3 regions of the Marinobacter sp. PE14 genome follow, and region 2 is predicted to be linked to each of the others. Evidence: predicted binding sites of a transcription regulator. Region 2 holds the regulator's gene; each other region holds the start of a gene.

Region 1 (3,272 bases), on a different contig from region 2:
CGATTGTATTCAGTGATGATAACGAAACTGGTGGAGAGCTCTTCCTGGGGGATACCGGGCAGACCAATCGCCATGCTCAGATCAATAATGGGGATGGTCTCACCCCGGCTATGAGCGACGCCTCGAACGACCGGCCGGCTGTTCGGCAAGGAGAACAGCTTCGGACATTGCAGAACCTCTTTCACCTTGAACACGTTGATCCCGTAGATCTGACGCCCTCTGAGACGGAAAAGAAGCAGCTCAAGGCGGTTCTTTCCGACCATCTGAGTGCGCTGGTTAACACTGTCCAAAACCCCTGCCATTTTGATTCTCCTGGCTTGCCGGAATTACAACGGCATATATCTTGCTGTTCACTGAATAATAGCCTGATCGACGGAAACCCGTCATATCAGGGGCGGGTCAGCCCATTTAACGGCCACTTTTACCGAATCCTTAGCCTGATTCGGGCTTTTCTGCCCTGTTGTTGACAGCATAGGACAAACTGATACGTATGCGCATCACCAATTTCGCCCTACTACTGCTAATGTCTGGCCTGAGCACGCCGCTCCTCGCGGGAACGACGGCCGAACAGATTCAGAGAGCGACCCTGGCGTTTCTGGACAGCTTCGCGACTGAACAGGCCGAACATGGCTATACCGTTTCCTTCGAACCCGGTTCCATCGACAGCCGCCTTGCCCTCGCCGAGTGCGAAAAGCCTTTGAGTGTAGAGTTCAGCGGTGACCCATGGAAAAGCACCAGCCCGTCGATGCTCGTATCCTGCGAAGGAGCCCGCCCATGGCGAATGTTTGTCACCGCTTCAGTCTCTATCCATGGGCCAGCCCTGGTGGCAGCCAGGCCACTCACGCGTGGAGAGCGAATAACCGAAGGGCTACTCTCAAAGCAGTCCGTTGAAATCAATTCATCCAGGCGTGGCGTGATTACGGATTCGAAACAGGCGATTGGCATGGAAGTGCGGCGCGCAGTGAACGCGGGCTCGCTCGTTACACCAGACATGCTTTCGGCCCCGAATGCGGTCGAACGCGGCGATCATGTTATCATCACGGCCAAAACCGGCGGATTTTCAGTACGTTCCCGGGGCAAGGCCCTGGCTAGCGCCAGCGTTGGCGAACAGGTTCTGGTTGAGAATCTGCGCTCATCCCGCACGATCAGAGCCAACGTTGTCGCACCGGGCCACGTGGAAATTCCGATGTGAGCCGAGTGCGGCAGAGGCTTGCCGGAGCGGCAAGTGGATGCCGCAAAACCGGTCGTAAAAGCAGATGAAAAAAAGTGCTAAAACTACTAAAGGTTTTCGCGGCGCCGCCGTTAAGAAGACATAAACTCGAGTAAGCGCCACACTCTCGTGGCGCGACAGGCAAGCAGGTACAGATATGTCAGTTGACTTAAATGGAATTGGCCCCGGCCAGGTCAACACCCAGAGAACTACGGCCGACAAAAGCTCCGGCACACAGAATACCCAGCCGGCATCCAACGAACAGGCAAAGACACAGGCCCAGGGGGCCCGTGGTGAGAACGTCAGCCTGAGCAATCAGGCCAAGAATCTGAAGCAGCTCGAACAAAAGCTGGGCGATTATCCGGAAATGGATGACGACCGCATCGAGCAGATCCGTTCCGCCCTCGAAAATGGCACGTACAAGATTGACGCCGAGAAGCTGGCCCAGAAAATGCTTGAGATGGATGAAAGCATTTTCGGGTGAGTAGACCATGGCCGCAATTGATGATTTGAAGACTCTTCTTTCCCAGGATATCAGCCAGCTTGAAACACTGGCTGACGTTCTCGGCAAAGAAAAGACCTGCCTTGCGAATTCCGACCTCCGCCAGCTGGACGCCCTGACCAGAGAGAAGAACGATCTCCTCGGTGCCGTTCGCGAACGCGCCAAACAGAAAATCCGGACACTTGTACAGATGGGGTATCGCCCCGAAAGTGGCGAGCCTTCCCGCTTTATCCGCAGCGCCGGATTCTCGGATCTCTTCGAGCTCTGGCAGGAAGCGGACCAGAAGCTTCGAGCCTGTCAAACGCTGAACCAGACCAATGGTCGTGTTATCAGCCACTTGCAAAAGCGTTTGTCGAGACTCACCGATATTTTCCGGGGCGCCACCGGCCAGCAAAAGCTGTACGGCGCCCAGGGTCAGCAGACCACGGTATCAAGCAGCACGGTGCTCGCCAGCGCCTGAGCCTGGATACATGGCTCTGTCGAGCCATGCTTTCCGCTTTATCGGGTGTAGATGGTCATCTGGGAGTCTGGATGAAACCGGATGTCGTGAATGCTCACGTTGCCCATTGAAGCTCCCTGGCTTCCCGTAACCCGGATATTGTCCATCCGGATTTCCTCGATGCGCTCAGGGAACGCCAGCATCAGGGCCCCGTCTTCTCTTACCCGATAACGTGGCTCCCCTTCACGATAGTGCACACCGGAAATGCTGAGATCTGAATCCAGGAAGTTCAGAACCGGCACGAAGATATTGACGGAAAGCTTGAGACCTTCAATTACATCCGCGGATCCCTCGGTCCCCTGCTCCCCGTTGCCTGCGGGGTTCTCCGCCATGCTGCTGACAATACCGATACGCTGCAGCAGGGTCGGATCGCCCTGACCGGAAACCGCCGCCAGCTCGGCTTCGCTCATGGGGGCAAGATTGCCTCTCTCATACAGTTCTCCGGCTTCCAGCGTTGCCTGTGACGCCTCGGCCGAATTGGTCGCAGCAAAGGTTACCAGGGGCTGGAACGGGAGCGTCACCGCTGCTACCAGGGCGGCAGCGTTGCGATAGCGGGACTGATGCTTCAGGACACGATGCAGCTCCTTTTCGCTGATCCAGCCCGCCTGGATGAATACCTCACCCAGTCGCTGTCCGGTTTCACGCTGAAGCCTCAGGCCTTCGTCAACCTGCCCTTCCGACAGATACCCACGATTGATCAGCAGTCGCCCGAGGCGTGATTTTTCTTCAAATCCCTGACGGATTCTCACCCAGTGTCTCCTTTTAAACAGTGAAAACCGTACAACCCGGCCCGGCCAATTTGATCCATGACTTCCGATATCGGCAAGGTTAGCCGATCACACCACAATGTGCGTGGATGCAGTACCCGTTTTACCATCACCATCTGGTAAGATCTGGCACCTGATAACAGAATTCGCCGAATTGTCGCAGGAAATACACCTGCTAATAACACGGAGAACGGCTGCAAATGACAAACATGGTAAAACCCCTGAAAACTGTGACACCCGTATTGCTTATGGCACTCACCCTGCTCATGCCGACTGCCGGGGTGCAGGCGCAAG
Region 2 (3,272 bases):
TCGTGCAGGCTCCGGGTCAATCGCCCTACCTCACGATACAGACTCTGATCCCTGACCTCGCTGAGTTCATTGATCAGGGTCATGGCTTTGGCATAATCACCCGCATCAACACTCTCGGCCAGTTCTGCTGCCTGCCGCTGGAGCTTTTCCGTCACCTCCGGTTCAAGGCCCCGATGGTTCTTTCTGCTATCGCTCATGAGAGCCATCCGACCTCTGGTTACTGGATTCTTTCAAAGATTTTCTCAATCTTTTCCTTGAGCACGGCAGCGGTGAACGGCTTGACCACATAACCGTTCACGCCCGCCTGGGCAGCGGCAACGATCTGGTCGCGCTTGGCCTCAGCGGTTACCATCAATACCGGCAGGGTTTTCAGATTCTCGTCCGCCCGAACGGCCTTGAGAAGATCGAAGCCTGACATGCCCGGCATGTTCCAGTCGGTCACCAGAAAATCGTATTTGCCGCTTTTAAGCATTGGCAGCGCTGTGTTGCCGTCGTCAGCTTCATCGGTGTTGGTGAAGCCCAGATCACGCAGCAGGTTCTTGATGATCCGTCGCATTGTGGAGAAGTCGTCCACAATGAGGATTTTCATGTTTTTGTCCAATGGGACCTCCAGTTAGTAACACCCGGAATTCGTTTGACCTTTGCGTTCAAAGTCTAGCAGGCCGCTGTTTTAACCGCTTATTGTCAGACCTTTGCTTCGGTTGTAAAGCATCGGTTACCAAAAACTACAGACTACCTCGTTGCCGACACAGACTGAACGCTGTCAGCTGTCCGATTCCTGGCGCCAATCCGAGAGCCGGCCTCGAAGGCGCAGGGCTGCCTGGCTGTGAATCTGGCTTACCCGGCTCTCACTGACCCCAAGCACCGCACCAATCTCCTTGAGGTTCAGTTCTTCCTGGTAGTAAAGGCTCAACACCAGCTTTTCCCGCTCCGGCAGGTCTTCAATCGCCTCAGCGAGGCTGCGCCGGAAGGCATCGGAGGACAATCCCTCTAGGGGATTATCCTGCGTCTCTGTTTGTTCTATCGGCAGCTCTCCGGATTCATTGAGCTCGTCGAGGCTAAAAAGTCGACCGCTGTTGGAATCGGAAAGGTAGGAGTGATATTCGGCCAGCCCCATACCCAACTCTTCGGCCACTTCCTGGTCCTGGGCTTCTCGGCCGAGTCGATCTTCAACGGCCTTGATGGCCTGGGAAATGCGACGGGCGTTGCGATGCACAGAGCGTGGCACCCAGTCACCCTTGCGGATTTCGTCCACCATGGCACCGCGAATCCGGATACCGGCGTAAGTCTCGAAGGTAGCACCTTTGGTGGAGCTGTAACGCTGGGCGGCCTCGAGCAGACCGATCATGCCGGCCTGCATCAGGTCTTCAAGCTGGACGGACGCCGGCAGGCGGGCCAACAGGTGAAGGGCAATTTTCTTGACCAGCGGCGCGTGCTGCTCAATGAGCTGAGCCGGCTTCTGCGCACTTGACTGGTTATAGATTCCGAGGTTTTTCGCCAATGTCATGTATCCGGTTTTTTGTTTGACTGGATCCGATTCAGACTTCGACGAGCCGCTCCACAAAAAATTCCAGATGCCCGCGGGGAGAGGACGGCAACGGCCAGCTATCTACCTTGTCCGCCAGCGCCTTGATGGCCAGTGAAGCTTTCGCCCTGGGATAGGCATCCAGCACCGCACGCTGTCGCTGAACGGCTTTCTTCACAGCCTCATCGTAGGGGACTATTCCAACGTATTGTAGTGCCACATCGAGGAAGCGCTCGGTGACCCGGGTCAGTTTTTCAAACAGATGCCGGCCTTCCTGCTCATTCCGGACCTGATTGGCAAGAATGCGGAACCGATTCGTACCGTACTCGCGGTTCATGAGCTTGATCAGGGCGTAACAGTCGGTAATGGACGTGGGCTCGTCACACACCACCAGCAACAACTCCTGGGATGCCCTGAGAAAACTGACAACCGATTCGGAGATACCGGCAGCGGTATCCACAATCAAAACATCAATCTGGTCCCCAAGCTCACTAAACGCGTTAATCAACCCGGCATGCTCCATGGGGCTAAGCTGGGTCATTCTCTGGGTACCGGAAGAGGCTGGGACAATCTTGATGCCGCCGGGACCATTCACCAGAACGTCCTTGAGATCACAGTCGCCTGCCAGAACATCCTGGAGGTTACGGTTGGCGGTAATGCCCAACAATACATCGATATTGGCCAGCCCAAGGTCGGCGTCGAGCAGCACCACTCTCCGGCCTTTCTGCGCCAGGGCAATTCCGAGGTTAACCGACACGTTACTCTTGCCGACACCACCCTTTCCGCCGGAAACTGCTATCACCTGTACCGGATGTGCTCTGCTCATACTGTTTTTGGTCTCTCGCCACGTTTCGCCGGCTGTTTCTCCGACGCCTGCTGTCAATCTGTCCGGTCTCAGGCGTGCTCTTTCAGGCCCTCTGCGACCGCTTGCTGTTGCTGGAGTGTTTTCAGCCGATCCACGGCCAGCCGCACCAGCGGAACGGCTTCTGCGTGGTGCAGGTCTTCAGGAATCTTCTGCCCGTCTGTGTAATAGGCTACCGGCAGACCGGTTTCCATCACAAACCCGAGAGACTCGCCCAGCGTCAGGGCCTCGTCGATTTTGGTCATCACACAGCCCGCAAGATTTGCCATCTTATAGCAATGCCAGACGGATTTCATGATGCGAGGCTGACTGGTTGCCGAGACAACCAGATGGGTCTTGATATTGTGATGGCTGCGAGCCAGTTCGGCCAGCTGTTCCTGATAGCCTTTGTCCGCACTGGTCAGTCCGGCGGTATCAATCAGCACCAGATGACGGTCTGACAGCTCGTCCAGAATATCGTCCAGACTGTGGCTCTCATCCACGACCCGAACCGGCACATTCAGAATGCGACCGAACACAAATAACTGCTCGTGCGCCGCCACCCGATAGCGGTCGGTGGTAACCAGGGCCACGGAATCGGAGCCATGCTTGAGCACGTAGCGAGCGGCGAGCTTGCCGATGGTGGTGGTTTTCCCGGAGCCTGTCGGACCCACCAACGCGTAGGCGCCGCCCTCATCCAGCCACTCCATGCGAGAGGTCCGGACGCCCGTACACAGCATTTTGAGGGACTGTTTCCAACCGTCTTCCAGTCGCCCCGCCTTGTGACGACGGGAAATTGACCCCGCCAGATCATTGCCGAGGCCGAATTCCTGCAAGCGTTCGGCAAGCCTTTGCTGCACGGCGGTGGTCGCAGAAACCTCCGGCTCTGGTTGCGGCTTCCGGCCC
Region 3 (3,272 bases), on a different contig from region 2:
CATCAATTACCCGACCCGTTTTGACGCCCGCGAAACCGAACGCGTTCTTAAAGGCACCGGCATTGAAGTGCCCCGCCTGCCGGACTACGCGCCGGTGATCTGGGACTACTGGGAGCGCAATCTGGATCCCGACCTCTTCAAGGACCGCACGCTCAAGGGCACGGTTGAAGGTCGCGTCTGCGTGGTGACCGGTGCTACGTCTGGTATTGGCCTAGCAACCGCCCAGAAACTGGCAGACGCCGGCGCGATCCTTGTGATCGGCGCCCGCAAGCTCGAGCGCCTGAAAGAAGTAACCGCGGAGCTGGAGTCCCGGGGCGCAAGCGTGCATGCCTATCCCTGCGATTTTTCCGATATGGAGGCCTGCGACGAGTTCGTGAAGACCGTGCTGGATAACCATGGCCAGGTCGATGTGCTGGTCAACAACGCTGGGCGCTCGATTCGCCGCTCACTGGATCTGTCGTTCGATCGCTTCCACGATTTCGAGCGCACCATGCAGCTGAACTATTTTGGTTCCGTTCGTCTGATCATGGGCTTTGCGCCCAAGATGCTGGAGAACCGCCGCGGTCACGTCGTCAACATCTCGTCCATCGGCGTGTTGACCAATGCGCCCCGATTCTCGGCTTACGTGGCCTCCAAGTCCGCATTGGATGCCTTCAGCCGCTGCGCCGCTTCGGAATGGTCGGACCGCAATGTCACTTTCACCACCATTAACATGCCGCTGGTGAAAACACCGATGATTGCGCCAACCAAGATCTACGATTCTGTTCCGACGCTGACGCCAGACGAGGCTGCGACCATGGTTGCTGATGCCATCGTCTACCGGCCGAAGCGAATCGCTACCCGTTTGGGTATCTTTGCTCAGGTGCTTCATGCCCTGGCGCCCAAGATGGCCGAGATTGTCATGAACACCGGTTACCGGATGTTCCCGGATTCACCGTCCGCCGCCGGTAGCCGTTCCGGGGAGAAGCCGAAGGTGTCCAGCGAGCAGGTAGCTTTCGCCGCCATCATGCGGGGCATCTACTGGTAACGCAGTAGCCCCTGAAGCTGGTGGGAGGGGGAGTTACTCCCCCTCCCATATTTATTGATTGAACGAGATTCGCCTCTTTTATGAGTTTTTCTAGGCTAAAGTAAACGTGCCGATGGCCGATGGTTAGCGTAAGAACAATACTAAATGAGGCCATTGATGACTCTGAAAAAACGTCTTTTGCTGACTTTGCTGCTGGTTGGCCTGCTTCCCGTCATTGCCATCTCGTTTTTTAACGCCGAAATTGCCCGACAGAGCCTGACGGAACAGGCGTTGCAACAACTCTCTATTGCGGCTACCAATAAGCAGCATAGTGTAGAAGATTATCTCAGCACTATTGCCCGGCAGCTGAAAGCCATGGCCAATAATCGCGGGACCCGAACTGCGGCCCAGGGGTTTGGTTTGGCATTTCAAAATTATGAAAAACTGGTAAAAGCGGAGCAATCGACCTTACGAGACAACGTCGAGGCTTATTATCAGCAGAATTTTTTGCCACCCTTGCAGCAAAATGGTGGTGCTAACGGACGTTCAGCCTCGGACTTCGTTGCATCCCTCAGCAAAAACAGCCTGGCTCTGCAGATGGGTTACATCGTGGACAACCCGAATCCTGTGGGGCAGAAAGACGAATTGGTATCGGCTGACGTTCATATCGCGCAGTTTTATAACACGCTTCACAAACAGTGGCATACCTCCTTCAAGGAGTTTCAGGAGGCGTTCGGCTACTACGATATTTATCTGATTGATGCCGATACAGGCCATGTTATCTATTCCGTAGCCAAAGAGGTGGATTTTGCTACCTCCCTGAAAGACGGTCCCTACGCGGATTCTGGCCTGGCGGAAGCTTATCGTCAGGCGATGTCTGACGGACAGGATACTGCTCCGACTTTTGTTGATTTTACTCGGTATGTACCGTCCTACGGTGCGCCCGCCGGATTTGTGGCAACCCCCATATATTCCGAAAAAGATGAGCGGCTGGCCGTGCTGGCCTTCCAGTTCCCCATCGACAGCCTGAACAACATCATGATGGAACGAGATGGCATGGGCGAAACCGGGGATGCCTATCTGGTGGGGCCGGATAACCTGATGCGGTCAGACTCCTACCTGGATCCGGAAAACCGCAGTGTTGTCGCTTCCTTTGCCGACCCGGAGAATGGACGCATTAGTTCGACATCGGTGGATGAGGCCCTGGCCGGAAATTCCGGTGAAGGCGTGGTTACGTCCTACCGTGGCGAGCCAGTGTTTTCCGCCCACAGGCCAGTTACCGTAGGCGGGCTGAACTGGGCGCTGGTGGCGGAGATCAGCGAAGACGAGGCCTTGGCGCCGGTGCGTGAAATGTGGACTCTGGCGGCGATAGCCATTGCTATTGTGATCTTGGCTGTGGTGGCCGTGGCAGTCTGGACCGCGGCGCGGGTCATGAAACCCCTCGGCAAAGACCCGGCCGAATTGCAGGCACTGGCGGAACAGGTGGCTGCGGGTAACCTGGTCATTGATTCGTCCGACAGTGACAGGGCCACGGGCGTATATGGCTCCATGCTCAAGATGGTGTCGGACCTGAAAGAAGTGATCTTCAAGGTTGAAGAAGCGTCCCAGCGCCAGGCCAGTGCATCTGAACAGTTGTCCGGCACTATCTCGCAGACTCTGGACAATGTGAACCAGCAGGCAGAGCAGACTGAGCAGGTGGCGTCGGCCATTGAAGAAATGTCCTCCGCCATCAGCGAGGTGTCCCAGAATACCTCGGAATCGGCAGCCGGTGCCCGGCGCACGGATGAGGCGGTCAGCCGCAGCGCCACGGAGGTGGAATCCTCCGCTGCTGACACCAGTGCTATGGCGAGGGAACTGGAGGAAGCAGAGGCCGGCATAGAGGACTTGCGAAAGAATATGGAATCCATCACCAGGGTTCTTGATTCGATAAAGTCCATCGCCGACCAGACTAACTTGCTGGCTCTGAATGCCGCCATTGAAGCTGCCCGGGCCGGTGAACAGGGCCGAGGCTTCGCGGTGGTTGCGGATGAGGTGCGTAGCCTGGCCCAGAATAGCCAGAAGGCGACCGAGGAGATAAGTAGTTCCATTGAAACTCTGGTCAATTCGTCGGAGCGCGCTTCAAAGGTGGTTACCCGCTGCAGCACCCAGGCCAGAGGTATTTCCGAGCGGGCAGGAGCCGTTGTATTGCAGCTTCGCGAGGCAGTGGACGAGGTCACCCGGATGTCCGGTATGGCCGAGCAGATTGCTACGGCATCCGAAGAGCAAT

Evidence for each region. Region 2 encodes FliA, which starts transcription of late flagellar genes. Its sites were predicted from a motif close to CTAAAGTTTNNNNNNNNNNNGCCGNTAA; they were not measured.
Region 1: a site for FliA is predicted at 1,279-1,306, ahead of flgM (flagellar biosynthesis anti-sigma factor FlgM). Genes of this name have one in related genera too.
Region 3: a site for FliA is predicted at 1,123-1,150, ahead of ACWJ62_RS13360 (methyl-accepting chemotaxis protein). Genes of this name have one in related genera too.

What each region holds. Positions count from the first base shown of each region.
Region 1 covers NZ_JBQXNY010000004.1:327,689-330,960, reverse strand. Annotated here, with positions in the region: gene ACWJ62_RS15070 (chemotaxis protein CheV) at 1-302, opposite strand, end outside; gene flgA (flagellar basal body P-ring formation chaperone FlgA) at 491-1,192, shown strand; gene flgM (flagellar biosynthesis anti-sigma factor FlgM) at 1,368-1,694, shown strand; gene ACWJ62_RS15055 (flagella synthesis protein FlgN) at 1,702-2,172, shown strand; gene ACWJ62_RS15050 (pilus assembly protein PilB) at 2,211-2,960, opposite strand; gene ACWJ62_RS15045 (peptidylprolyl isomerase) at 3,188-3,272, shown strand, end outside.
Region 2 covers NZ_JBQXNY010000001.1:907,574-910,845, reverse strand. Annotated here, with positions in the region: gene ACWJ62_RS04360 (protein phosphatase CheZ) at 1-197, opposite strand, end outside; gene cheY (chemotaxis response regulator CheY) at 218-601, opposite strand; gene ACWJ62_RS04350 (RNA polymerase sigma factor FliA) at 764-1,507, opposite strand; gene ACWJ62_RS04345 (MinD/ParA family protein) at 1,539-2,351, opposite strand; gene flhF (flagellar biosynthesis protein FlhF) at 2,420-3,272, opposite strand, start outside.
Region 3 covers NZ_JBQXNY010000003.1:579,673-582,944, forward strand. Annotated here, with positions in the region: gene ACWJ62_RS13355 (SDR family oxidoreductase) at 1-1,027, shown strand, start outside; gene ACWJ62_RS13360 (methyl-accepting chemotaxis protein) at 1,184-3,272, shown strand, end outside.